3 regions of the Jannaschia sp. R86511 genome follow, and region 2 is predicted to be linked to each of the others. Evidence: riboswitches for the same ligand, from Rfam matches in the RefSeq annotation. Region 2 holds a riboswitch; each other region holds the start of a gene.
What was found. A riboswitch is a leader RNA that binds a small molecule or an ion and turns the genes downstream of it on or off. The one in region 2 is predicted to bind S-adenosylmethionine.

Region 1 (3,792 bases), 1.2 Mb from region 2:
CCGTCCGCACCCTGCCCGGCGCCAGGTCGTCCCCGGTCCCGGGGCGTGCGCCCGCCGGGTCGACGCCGCACCCGACAGGAGGAGCGATGGCCAGCAACGCGAGCGGTCGCCCTGCGGGCGCCCGGGCCGGTGCGGCGGACGCCGCCGCGACCGGCCCGCGCGCGCCGGGCGACCCGCTGCCGGACCTGGCCGTGCTCACGACCTCGCCGCGCCGCCACGACCTGGCCGACCGGTCGGCCGCGTGCTTCCGGCGCTGGTGCGACGGGGACCCGCTGGCCAGCGCCGAGCTGGTCGCGCTGCTCACCCCGACCCTGTGGCACACGGCCCGGGCGTACCGCGTCGACGCGGCCACCGCCGAGGACGTGGTGCAGAACGCCTGGATGGCCCTGGCGCGACGCCGGGACCAGGTCCGCGACCCGCAGGCCGTCCTGGCCTGGCTGCTGGTCACCGTGCGCCGGGACGCCGCCCGCACCGCCGCCGCGGCCCGGGTCTCGGTCGCCGACCCCGAGCCGCTGCTGTCGGTGCGGGCCGACCCCGCGCCCGGCCCGGCCGCCACGGTCCTGGACGACGACCGCGCCCGACGGCTGTGGGACGCGGTGGGGCGGTTGTCCGAGCGCTGCCAGCGGCTGCTGCGGGTGGTGGCCTTCTCCGACCGGCCGGACTACGCGTCCCTGTCCGTCGACCTGGGCATGCCCATGGGAAGCATCGGGCCCACCCGCGGCCGGTGCCTCAAGAAGCTCCGCGAGCACCTGGGGGAGGAGTCGCAGTGGTCGACGACCTGAACCACGAGGTGGACCACGGGGGCGGAGGGGACCCCGAGGAGCGTGGTGGCGCCAGCGCCGTGCCCGACCAGGCCCGGCGGGTCGACGGCCCGGGCGCCCCGGAGCAGCTGGCCGGTGAGCTGCGGCAGATGTGGGAGCGGCTGGACCCGGTGCCGGCCGGTCTGGCCGAGCGGGCGGTCTTCGCCCTCGAGGTCGGGTCGTTCGGCCCGGACGACCTGGACACCGAGCTGGAGCTCATGCGGCTGCAGCAGAGCGACCTCGCCGGCGCGGGGGCCCGCGGCGACGACGCGGTCCGCACGGTGACCTTCGGCAGCGAGTCCATGACGGTGATGCTCGCCATCAGCGACGTCGACGGCGGGCACCGGATCGACGGCTGGGTGGCGCCCGGCGGGCGACGGGGCATCGAGGTCCGCACGGCCGGCGGCTCCAGCCGTGAGGAGTGCGACGAGACGGGGCGGTTCGCGCTGGCCTTCGTCCCGCCGGGGCACTTCCAGCTGGTGCTCGTCGGCGAGGGCACGGGTGAGGCCGCCCGGGCCGTCGTCACGCCCGCTCTGACCCTCTAGGCGTCGGCCCACCGGCTGGGCCTTCCAGGGGTCCCGTCATCCGGACGCCTGGCGGGCCGACGACGCCGTGTCGTAGTCTCACGGCAGGTCATGAGCACCAGCGTCAAGCCCCGGCTCGCTGGTCGGCAACCCTCCTCCGCGGTGGGGTGCCCCGGGTGAGGACCTGGTCGTCACCGACCGGTGGCGGCAAGCGCGGGCCCCTCGGGGCCCCGGTGACCACGGGAGGTCCACCCCAGTGAACGACGCCTGGTCCTTCGAGACCCGCCAGATCCACGCCGGCCAGCAGCCCGACCCCACCACCGGGGCCCGGGCGCTGCCCATCTACGCCACCACGTCGTACACGTTCTCGAGCACCCAGCACGCGGAGGACCTCTTCGCGCTCAAGGAGTTCGGGAACATCTACACCCGGATCATGAACCCGACCCAGGACGCGGTCGAGCAGCGCATCGCGAGCCTGGAGGGCGGCGTGGGGGCGCTGCTGCTGTCCAGCGGGCAGGCCGCGGAGACCGTCGCGCTGCTCAACGTGGCCGAGGCGGGCGACCACGTCGTGTCCAGCCCCCGGCTGTACGGCGGGACGTACAACCTCTTCCACTACACCTTCCCCAAGCTGGGCATCGAGGTCTCGTTCGTCGAGGACCCCGACGACCTGGACAGCTGGCGGGCCGCGGTCCGGCCCAACACCAAGGCGTTCTTCGGCGAGACGATCTCCAACCCCTACCAGGACGTGCTCGACATCGAGGGCGTGGCCGCGGTGGCCCACGAGGCCGGTGTCCCGCTGGTGGTGGACAACACCGTCGCGACCCCGTTCCTGATCCGCCCGCTGGAGTGGGGCGCCGACGTCGTCGTGCACTCCGCGACCAAGTTCCTCGGCGGGCACGGCACGGCCGTGGCCGGCGTGATCGTCGACGGCGGCCGCTTCGACTACACGGCCCAGCCCGAGCGGTTCCCCGGCTTCAACACCCCCGACCCCAGCTACAACGGCCTGGTCTACGGCCGGGACCTCGGGGTCGGCAGCCCGCTGGGGGCCAACCTGTCCTACGTCCTCAAGGCCCGGGTCCAGCTGCTGCGCGACATGGGTTCGGCCGTGAGCCCGTTCAACGCGTTCCTCGTCGCCCAGGGCCTGGAGACGCTGAGCCTGCGGATGGAACGGCACGTGCAGAACGCGCGCGCCGTGGCCGAGTGGCTGCAGGGCCGGGACGAGGTCGAGCGGGTGGCCTACGCCAGCCTGCCCGGCAACCGCTGGCACGAGCGCGCCGAGCGCTACGCGCCGCGCGGGTCCGGCTCCGTGCTCGCCTTCGAGATCGTCGGTGGGGTGGACGCGGGCCGGCGGTTCGTGGAGGCCCTCGAGCTGCACAGCCACGTGGCCAACATCGGCGACGTCCGCAGCCTGGTCATCCACCCCGCCTCGACCACGCACAGCCAGCTCAGCGTGGCCGAGCAGCTGGCCAGCGGGGTCACCCCGGGCCTGGTGCGGCTGTCGGTCGGCCTGGAGCACGTGGACGACATCCTCGCCGACCTCGAGGCGGGCTTCCGGGCGGCCAAGGGCGCCTGAGGTGGTCGTGTGGCGTGAGGGGGACCCGGTGGGCGGGCGCAGGTTCGTCGCGCTCGGCCCGCTGCCCACCGAGTCCGGCGTCGTGCTGCCGGACGTCAAGGTGGCGTACGAGTGCTGGGGCACGCCCCGGACCGGACCGGACGGCAGCATCAGCAACGCGGTGCTCGTCCTGCACGCCCTGACGGGTGACTCCCACGTCGTCGGCCCGGCCGGCCCGGCCCACCCCTCGCCCGGTTGGTGGGGCGGCGTGGTCGGCGACGGCCTCGCCCTGGACACGCGGCGCTGGTTCGTGGTGGCGCCGAACGTGCTCGGCGGCTGCCAGGGCACGACGGGTCCCGGCAGCCCCGCCCCGGACGGCCGGGCCTGGGGCAGCCGGTTCCCGCACGTCACCGTCCGCGACCAGGTGGCCGTCGAGGCGGCGCTGGCCGACCGGCTCGGCGTCCGCCGCTGGGCGCTGGTGGCCGGCGGGTCGATGGGGGGCATGCGGGCGCTGGAGTGGGCGGTGGGCCGACCGGACCGGGTGGCCGCCCTCACGGTCCTGGCCAGCACGGCCGCCGCGACCGGCGACCAGATCGCGTGGTGCGCCCCGCAGATCGCGGCCGTCACCGCCGACCCGGCCTGGCAGGGCGGCGACTACTACGACCGGCCCGGGCCGGGGCCGGTGGACGGCCTCGGCGTGGCCCGACGCATCGCTCACGTCACCTACCGGTCGCGCTGGGAGATGGACACCCGGTTCGGCCGGGACCCCCAGCCGGGGGAGGACCCGGGCACGGGCGGCCGGTACGCGGTCGAGTCCTACCTCGAGCACCAGGCGGGCAAGCTGGCCGGGCGGTTCGACGCCGGCTCCTACGTCACGCTCACGCGCTCCATGAACAGCCACGACGTCGGGCGGGGG
Region 2 (3,792 bases):
CGGGGGAGACCACGACCGGGTCGTCGCCGCCCGCGAACGGCACGGCGTTGAGCGGCCCGGCCACCTCGAAGTGCTCCCCGCGGTGCCGGAACGCGTCCAGGCGCGCCCCGTCGGCGAACCGGTGCGTGTCCTCGTCGGCGACCAGCGCGCCCTCGCCCCAGCTGTGCCAGAGCCGACGCACGACGTCGACCCACTCCTCGGCCCGGTCGTAGGCGGCGTCGTGGCCCAGCGGCTCGGCGCCGACGTGCCGCGCGCTGCCCACGTCGGTCACCAGGTTGACCCCGAACCGGTACCCGCTCAGGTGCTGCAGCGTCGCCGCCTGGCGCGCCGCCAGGTAGGGCGGGGTGATGCCGGCGTTGATGGTGGGGGCGATCCCGATGTGCCGCGTGGCGTCGAACAGGTACGGCGCCAGCAGCAGCGGGTCGTGCTTGGGCCCGCCGTAGGCCGCGCGGACCCGCAGGTCGAGCGTCTCGTCGTTGCCGAGCGAGACGGCGTCCTCCATGATCACCAGGTCGAGCCCGGCCTGGTCGAGCTGTCGGACGGCCTGCTGGTAGAGCGCGGGCTCGGTCCAGCGGTAGCCCCACCGGTGGTCGTCGCGGCCCCACCCCTGCGGACCGAACCCGCGCGAGAAGAACCAGCCGAAGTGCTGCAGTCGTGCCACGGGTCTGCTCCGTCGTCTCAGGCGGCGGCCACGGCCGAGGAGGCCGGGGCGGACGCGGGTGCGGGGGCGTGGGTCTGGGTGTGGCTCTGGGCGTGCGTCTGGGTCTGGGGCGGCGGCGCCGGGGTCCGGGGCGTGCCGGCGCGGACGGCGGCCAGGCCGCGCTCCAGGTCGGCCAGCAGGTCGCGGACGTCCTCGATGCCCACCGACAGCCGCAGCAGCCCCGGCCAGATCCCCGCGGCCCGGCGCTCGGCCTCGGTCCGCTGCGCGTGGGTGGTGGTCGCGGGGTGCAGGACCAGCGAGCGGACGTCGCCGACGTGCGTCATCCGGCTGAACAGCGTCACCGCGTCGAAGAACCGCCGGGCGGCGGGTTCGCCGCCGGACAGGGTGAACGCGAAGACCGACCCCGCCCCGTCGGGCAGGTAGCGGCGGGCCAGTGCGGCCGAGGGGCTGGAGGCCAGGCCCGCGTGGTCTACCGAGAGCACCTCGGGCTGCTGCTCGAGCCACTGCGCGAGGGCCAGCGCGTTGCGGCTGTGCTGGGCCACCCGCAGCGACAGCGTCTCCACTCCCTGCTGGATGAGGAACGCGTTGACCGGGGAGATGGTGGGACCGAGCCGGGCCGCGATGACGTGGCGGGTGAACTCGACGTAGGCGCGTGGTCCGAACCGCTGCACGTAGCTCGCCCCGTGCAGGGCCCGCGAGGGCTCGTTGAGGTGGGGGAAGGCGTCAGGCCGCGCGCCGAAGTCGAAGGTGCCCGCGGTGACGACGACCCCGCCGAGCGAGGCCCCGTGCCCGGACAGGAACTTGCTCGCGGAGTGCACCACGACGTCGGCGCCGTGCTCGATCGGCCGCAGCAGGTACGGCGTCGCGAGGGTGTTGTCCACCACGAGGGGGATCCCGTGGGAGTGGGCCAGGTCGGCGACGGCGCGCAGGTCGACGAGGTCGTTCTTGGGGTTGGGGATCGACTCGGCGAAGAGCGCGCGGGTGGTGGGTCGCAGCAGGTCCCGCCACTGCTGCAGGTCCGTCGCGTCGTCGACGAAGTCGACCTCGATGCCGAACCGGGCGAAGTTCTCGCGGAACAGCCCGCGGGAGCCCTCGTAGATGCTGCTCGTGGACAGCAGGTGGTCCCCGGCCTGCAGCAGGCCGAGCAGCGCCACCGTAACCGCGGCCTGCCCGCTGCCCACCAGGATGGCCTCGTCGCCGCGTTCCAGGCCCGCGAGACGCCGCTCGAGGGCCGTGCAGGACGGGTTGCCGATCCGGGAGTAGGTGTAGCCGTCGTCGTCCCCGGCGAAGCGGGCCCGGGCCTGCTCGAAGTCGTCGAACACGAAGCCGGCGGTCAGGTAGATCGGCGGGATGCGGGCACCGAAGCCGCCCTCGGCCTGCTCACCGGCGTGGACCTGGGCGGTGGCGAAGGACCAGGGCTGCTCCGTGGTGTTGGTGCTGCTGGTGGTGGTGGTGCCGGTGGTGGGGTCGTCCGGGGCAGGGGTCGGGCGGGACATGGCGGGGCCTTTCTCCGGGGACGGCCGTGCGGCGTCGGCGCTCGCAGCAGCGGTCCCCGCGGGGACGAGGTGGCGCGTGGACGGGGTGAGGGGTGGGGTCCGGGACCGGACCGGGCGCGACCGTGGTCGCGCCGCCTTCACATCCGACAGGGCTCGCTCTCGCGGACGGCGGTGTGCACGAGGGTGCGGTGGGACGTCAGCAACCGGACGGCGGTGCGCAGCGGGCCGGACATGTGATCACTCCATCGGTCCTGGCGGTAGCACCGACCCCGACCCACGAGGGGGCGGCGAGGTTGCTGCGACGTCGACGAGCCAGGTCTCTCGGTCGCTCTGGATGGTGGGCCCAGTGAAGCGGCGCAGACGGCGGCGTGTCAACGAACGGGACGGCCGTCTCGTCAGGTGGGCGGAGCCTCACCCGTCCGGGCGTACCGGGCAGCGACACGACACGCGGCCTCGACGGTCCGACCCGGCCCTGGCGGCCTCCCGCGTCGCTGCTCGGTGCACGACCTCGGTGCGGCAGCATGGGCCCGTGGAGCTGCCCGACCCGACCGAGCCGCTGCCCGACCTGGCGCGCACCGCCCTCGTGGTCGTGGACGTCCAGCGTGGCTTCGCCGACCGGGCGTGGTGGGGCCGACGTGACAACCCGGCGTGCGAGGCCAATGTGGCCGCCCTGCTGGAGACGTGGCGTACGGCCGGCCGGCCGGTGGTGCTGGTCCGCCACGACTCGACGACGCCCGGCTCCCCGCTGACCCCGGGCACGCCCGGGCACGCCTTCGCCGACTGCGTGGGGGAGGGCTGCGACCTGCTCGTCACCAAGACCGTGAACTCCGCCTTCCACGGCTCACCCGACCTGGACGCCTGGCTGCGCGCCACCGGGGTGGAGGCGGTCGTGGTCTGCGGCGTCACCACGAACCACTGCTGCGAGACGACCGCCCGGGTCGGCGCCAACCTGGGCCACCGGGTGCTGTTCGCCCTGGACGCGACCCACACCCACGACCGGCAGGCGCCGGACGGCTCGACGGTCAGCGCCGAGGAGCTCGCCCGCGCCACCGCGACGAACCTGCACGGCGAGTTCGCCACCGTGGTGTCGACGGCCCACCTGCTCTCCGCCGGCTGACGAGCCGGCGGGTCGCGGCCCCCTGCTGCGGGTCGCGGCGGGTCGCGGCGGGTCGCGGCCGTCGCGGGGCTGCTGCGATGCTGCTGCGATGCGGGCGATCAGCATCACCGGTGAGTCCATCAAGCTCGGTCAGCTGCTCAAGCTGGCTGACGTCGTCGACGCCGGCTCCGACGTCAAGGACGTCCTGGCCTCGGGTGAGGTGACCGTCAACGGCGACGTCGAGACCCGCCGGGGGCGCCGGCTGGTGCGCGGGGACCAGGTGTCGACGCGTGCGGAGGACCTCGAGGTCGGCTGAGGTCGTGCCACGCGCCCGGGGCGTCCGGGCTCCGTCCGGACCGGGGACGGGCGCGTCAGGAAGGCGTCTGGACGCAGGGGACGGGGACCGCCCCGGGAGGTGAATGGGCGTCGCGGCCCACCGGGCCGCCGGCCGCCTGCGGTCGTGGTCCCCACCGGAGGTCCCCGTCGTGCCCGACGTGCTCTACGTCCTGCTGATCCTCGCCTCGTTCGTCGCCCTGCTG
Region 3 (3,792 bases), 130 kb from region 2:
GTGAGCACCTGCTCGGCGATCGCGGGCTCGATCTCGGCCGCCGTCGCGAGGATCTCGACGGTCTCCTCCGGGTTGTCCTGGATCCACTGCCGTGCCCGCTCGTACTGCTCGAGCACCAGCTCGACGGCCTCGGGGCTCTCCTCCAGGAAGTCCTCGCGCACGTTCAGCACGCTGTAGGACAACCGGCTGGGCTCCCTGACCACCAGCTGCGCGACGTCGCTGTCGACCGCGTCCGCCATGATCGGGTCCAGCCCGGCCCAGGCGTCGACCTGGCCCTGCTGCAGGGCGAGCCGGCCGTCGGCGTGCGGCAGGTCGACGATGTCGACGTCGGCCGTGGTCAGCCCGGCGGCCTCCAGCGTCTGCAGCAGGAAGAAGTAGGGGTCGGTGCCGGACAGCGCAGCGATGCTGCGGCCCTCGAGGTCCTCGGCCGACGCGATGTCGGAGTCGGGCCCGACGACGATGGCCGACCACTCGGGCTGGGCGAGCACGTCGACCGTGCGCAGCGGCGAGCCGTTCGCCCGAGCCAGCAGGGCGGCGGCCCCGGCCGTGGAGTTGAAGTCGACGACGTCACCGCGGAGCAGCTCGTTGGCGGGCGCGGAGCCGGCGGAGAACTCCCACGACACGGTGACCTCGTCACCGACGGCCTCCTCCAGCCAGCCCTGCTCGCGCAGCACCAGGCTCGCGGGGTTGTAGGTCGCCCAGTCGAGCCGGATCTCGTCCACGCCCAGGCCGCCACCCGCCTCGGCGGACGCGGGGTCGGCGGCCTCGTCCCCACCGCCGCAGGCCGACAGGGCCATGACGGCGGCGAGGGATGCGGCCAGGGCGAGGGTGGTGCGGTTCATGCGTGGGACTCCACTCCGACGAGTTCGAGCAAACGGGTGCGCAGCCGGGCGGCCGCGGCGAGCTGGGCGGGTTCGGTGGTGTCGCGGGGGCGACGCAGGTCGACCGGCACCGCGGTGGCGTGGCCGCTGCCGGCCGCACCGAGCACCGTGATGCCGTCGGCCAGGCGGACGGCCTCGTCCACGTCGTGGGTGACGAGCACGACGGTCGTGCCGTCCGCGTGGACCAGCTCGTCGACCAGCGCCTGCATGTTCAGGCGCGTGAGGGCGTCCAGGGCCGCGAACGGCTCGTCGAGCAGCAGCACCCCCGGGCGAGCGATCAGGGCACGAGCCAGGGCGGTGCGCTGCGCCATCCCGCCGCTCACGGAGGCGGGGCGGTAGTCGCCGTACCCGGTCAGGCCCACCCGCTCGAGCAGCTCGTCGACCTCGGTCCGAGAGCCGGCCGTCGGGTCCTGCCGACGGCGACGGGTCGCGCCCAGGGCCACGTTGGCGCGCAGGTCGAGCCACGGCAGCAACCGGGGCTGCTGGAAGACCACCGCGACCCGGTCGTCACCCTCCACCACGGCGTCGCCGCCCAGGCTGGCCCGCCCGGACGTGGCCCGGGTGAGCCCGGCCAGCACGCGCAGCAGCGTCGACTTGCCGCAGCCGGACGGTCCGAGAACCGCGTGCACCTGCCCCGAGGGCACGTGCAGGTCCAGGTCGGTCAGTACCGGGCCGCGTCCGAAGTCGACGCCGAGCTGCTGGACGTCGACCGGCAACGAGACCGGTCCTGCCGCGGTCGGGCCGGCCGCGGACCGGTAGGGGGTGGTGCTGCTCATCAAGGGCTCCAGGGTGCAGGCGTACGTCGGCCGGGTGGCCGGTAGCCGCAGGTCGGGGGCGATCTGGGGGGGCGTGCTGGGGCGCGGTGGGAACCGCGAGCCGGGACCGTCAGGCCGAGGGCATTCGCTGCGCGCGTCGACACGCCGCGGCGGTGCGGCGGCAGAGGTCGACGTGGGCGCGCCCGACCAGCGGGGCTGTGCGGTGGACCTGGATCATGACGACTCCCATCGGTCCTGGCGGAAGCACCCGCACCCGTTGCCGGGGGGTTGCTGCGACGTCGACGAGCCAGGTCTCTCGGTCGCTCTGGATGGCTGGTTGAAAGATAACCCACGACGTCCCGTCTGGCGACACCGGCGTCCCGACAGGCGAGACCGCCTCACCCGGACGGCCCTGTCCCACGCGACCGGGCTCGTGACCACACCGAGACGCCGCGTCGAGGTGGCGGTTCGCTGTACGACGCAGGTCGCCGCCGGCTCGAGCCCGAGGGCCGAGGCCGCTGCGGTGCCGTCGCCGAGCCGATCGCTCACGCACGGCTGCGTCGACCCTCTCGTCGGCCTGCGCCTGATGGCGGGAAACCGGCTCCCCACAGATGAGGGTGTCGTCGGCGGCACGGCCGTGCGAGGAGCAGGCGGCGAATCCTCGCTCTGATTGCGGGGTGGTACGGCTCTTCCCAGTTGAGGGTGTGGACAGCGGCCGGCTGGAGCGCGGAGGGTCGGCGCCTCGGTGCCCGGGTGGAGGTCGAGGCCTCCCGAGGATGGGAGCTCCGACACTGCCCACCTAGCTAGGCCGGCTTGCGGACGAGGGCCTCAAGAACGCTCAAACGGCCCTCGTCCGCACTCCGGGCCGCGTTGATCTGAGATTCCCCGATCCGCTCGCCCATGAGCGTCTGCAGCCCCAGCGGCGGCAGCCCGTGTTCCTCCAACCGCCGGCGGTTCTCCCGCAAGTCCGGCAGGACCTCCTCCGTCTTGTCCCGGAAGATCACGATCTCGAAACCCGCGGTGAGGACTTGCTCCCGTGTCTCCTCGGGCGAGCACAGAAAGCTCGTGCCCGGCCCTGCCGCCCAGGCCAGCGGGTAGTCGGGCTCGCCCTTCGGCCCGGCTCCGTAGTGGGAGAATGCGAACACCGCGCCGGGGCGGAGCACACGAAGCGCCTCGGCATAGAAGCGCCGCTTGTCGTCGATGTTCATCGCCACGTTCTCGGAATAGGCTCGGTCAAACCCATCGTCGTCGAAGGGCAGATCGGTCGCGCTGCCCTCCACCACGCGCACGCGACCCGAGAGGCCGGTCGCGGCGTTCAGCTCCTCCGCCGCGCGGCAGAACTCCGGCGTCAGGTCGAGCGAGGTCACGTGGCAACCGAAGTGCGTCGCGGTCCACCGCGCCGGTCCTCCGATCCCGCCGCCGATGTCGAGGATGCGCTCGCCGGACAGGGGTTCGAGGAGCGCTACCGTCTCCTTTGTCGCCTTCAGCCCCCGGCCGTGGAAGTGGTCGAGTGGGGCGAGCGCGTCGGGCGTGATCGGGCCCGCCTCGCTGCCTCCTGCCACCCTGAGCGCAGCGAGGATGCGGGCTGCGATGCCTTCGCTGGCGTAGTGGTCTCGGACCTTGTTGCCGGCTGCGGTCATGTCCCGTTCCTCCCGAGCCGCCCGCGGTCGATGGCTTGCGGGGGTTCGTATGACAAATCCCTGAGAGGCTCAAGGCTAGCTAGGGAGACCTCGACGTGCCTGACGCTACCTTCACAACCCCTGATGTGACGACGTTCTGCCGCCTCGACGAGCTGGGTCTGGTGGTGGTCGGCCAGCACCTCCAACCGGATCGGGCGGTGCTGGCCTGCCGGGTCGCCGACGACGCGGTCGAGGAGGCGGACCGCTGGTGCCGGCGCTGCGGCTGCGGGGGTCGCCCGCGGGACACCGTCGCCTGGCGCACGAGCCGGTGGGCTGGCGGACGACGACGCTGCTGCTGTCGCTCCGCCGCTACAGGTGCGCTGTCTGCGGGCATGTGTGGCGTCACACCCGCCGCGACGACACGTTGGTCACCGTCGACATCGACCTCACGCCCGTCCGCGACAAGACGGGCCCGTCACGGCTGCTGGCGATGGCGGAAGGCCGCTCCGAGCAGGCGTTCACGACCTGGCTGGCGAG

Region 1: it holds a riboswitch for S-adenosylmethionine, as region 2 does, so the genes downstream of both, SJY06_RS13245 (bifunctional o-acetylhomoserine/o-acetylserine sulfhydrylase) here and SJY06_RS07955 (O-acetylhomoserine aminocarboxypropyltransferase/cysteine synthase family protein) in region 2, are expected to answer to the same signal.
Region 3: it holds a riboswitch for S-adenosylmethionine, as region 2 does, so the genes downstream of both, SJY06_RS08555 (ABC transporter ATP-binding protein) here and SJY06_RS07955 (O-acetylhomoserine aminocarboxypropyltransferase/cysteine synthase family protein) in region 2, are expected to answer to the same signal.

The regions. Positions count from the first base shown of each region.
Region 1 is NZ_JAXHCD010000001.1:2,818,043-2,821,834, forward strand. Features, by position in the region: gene SJY06_RS13235 (RNA polymerase sigma factor) at 87-782, shown strand; gene SJY06_RS13240 (hypothetical protein) at 767-1,345, shown strand; SAM riboswitch class IV at 1,432-1,544, shown strand; gene SJY06_RS13245 (bifunctional o-acetylhomoserine/o-acetylserine sulfhydrylase) at 1,581-2,897, shown strand; gene SJY06_RS13250 (homoserine O-acetyltransferase) at 2,926-3,792, shown strand, end outside.
Region 2 is NZ_JAXHCD010000001.1:1,653,284-1,657,075, forward strand. Features, by position in the region: gene SJY06_RS07950 (LLM class flavin-dependent oxidoreductase) at 1-661, opposite strand, end outside; gene SJY06_RS07955 (O-acetylhomoserine aminocarboxypropyltransferase/cysteine synthase family protein) at 679-2,157, opposite strand; SAM riboswitch class I at 2,397-2,498, opposite strand; gene SJY06_RS07960 (cysteine hydrolase family protein) at 2,687-3,274, shown strand; gene SJY06_RS07965 (RNA-binding S4 domain-containing protein) at 3,363-3,569, shown strand; gene SJY06_RS07970 (hypothetical protein) at 3,673-3,792, shown strand, end outside.
Region 3 is NZ_JAXHCD010000001.1:1,783,455-1,787,246, reverse strand. Features, by position in the region: gene SJY06_RS08560 (aliphatic sulfonate ABC transporter substrate-binding protein) at 1-842, opposite strand, end outside; gene SJY06_RS08555 (ABC transporter ATP-binding protein) at 839-1,657, opposite strand; SAM riboswitch class I at 1,880-1,972, opposite strand; gene SJY06_RS08550 (class I SAM-dependent methyltransferase) at 2,440-3,276, opposite strand; partial or broken gene SJY06_RS08545 (transposase) at 3,372-3,792, shown strand, end outside.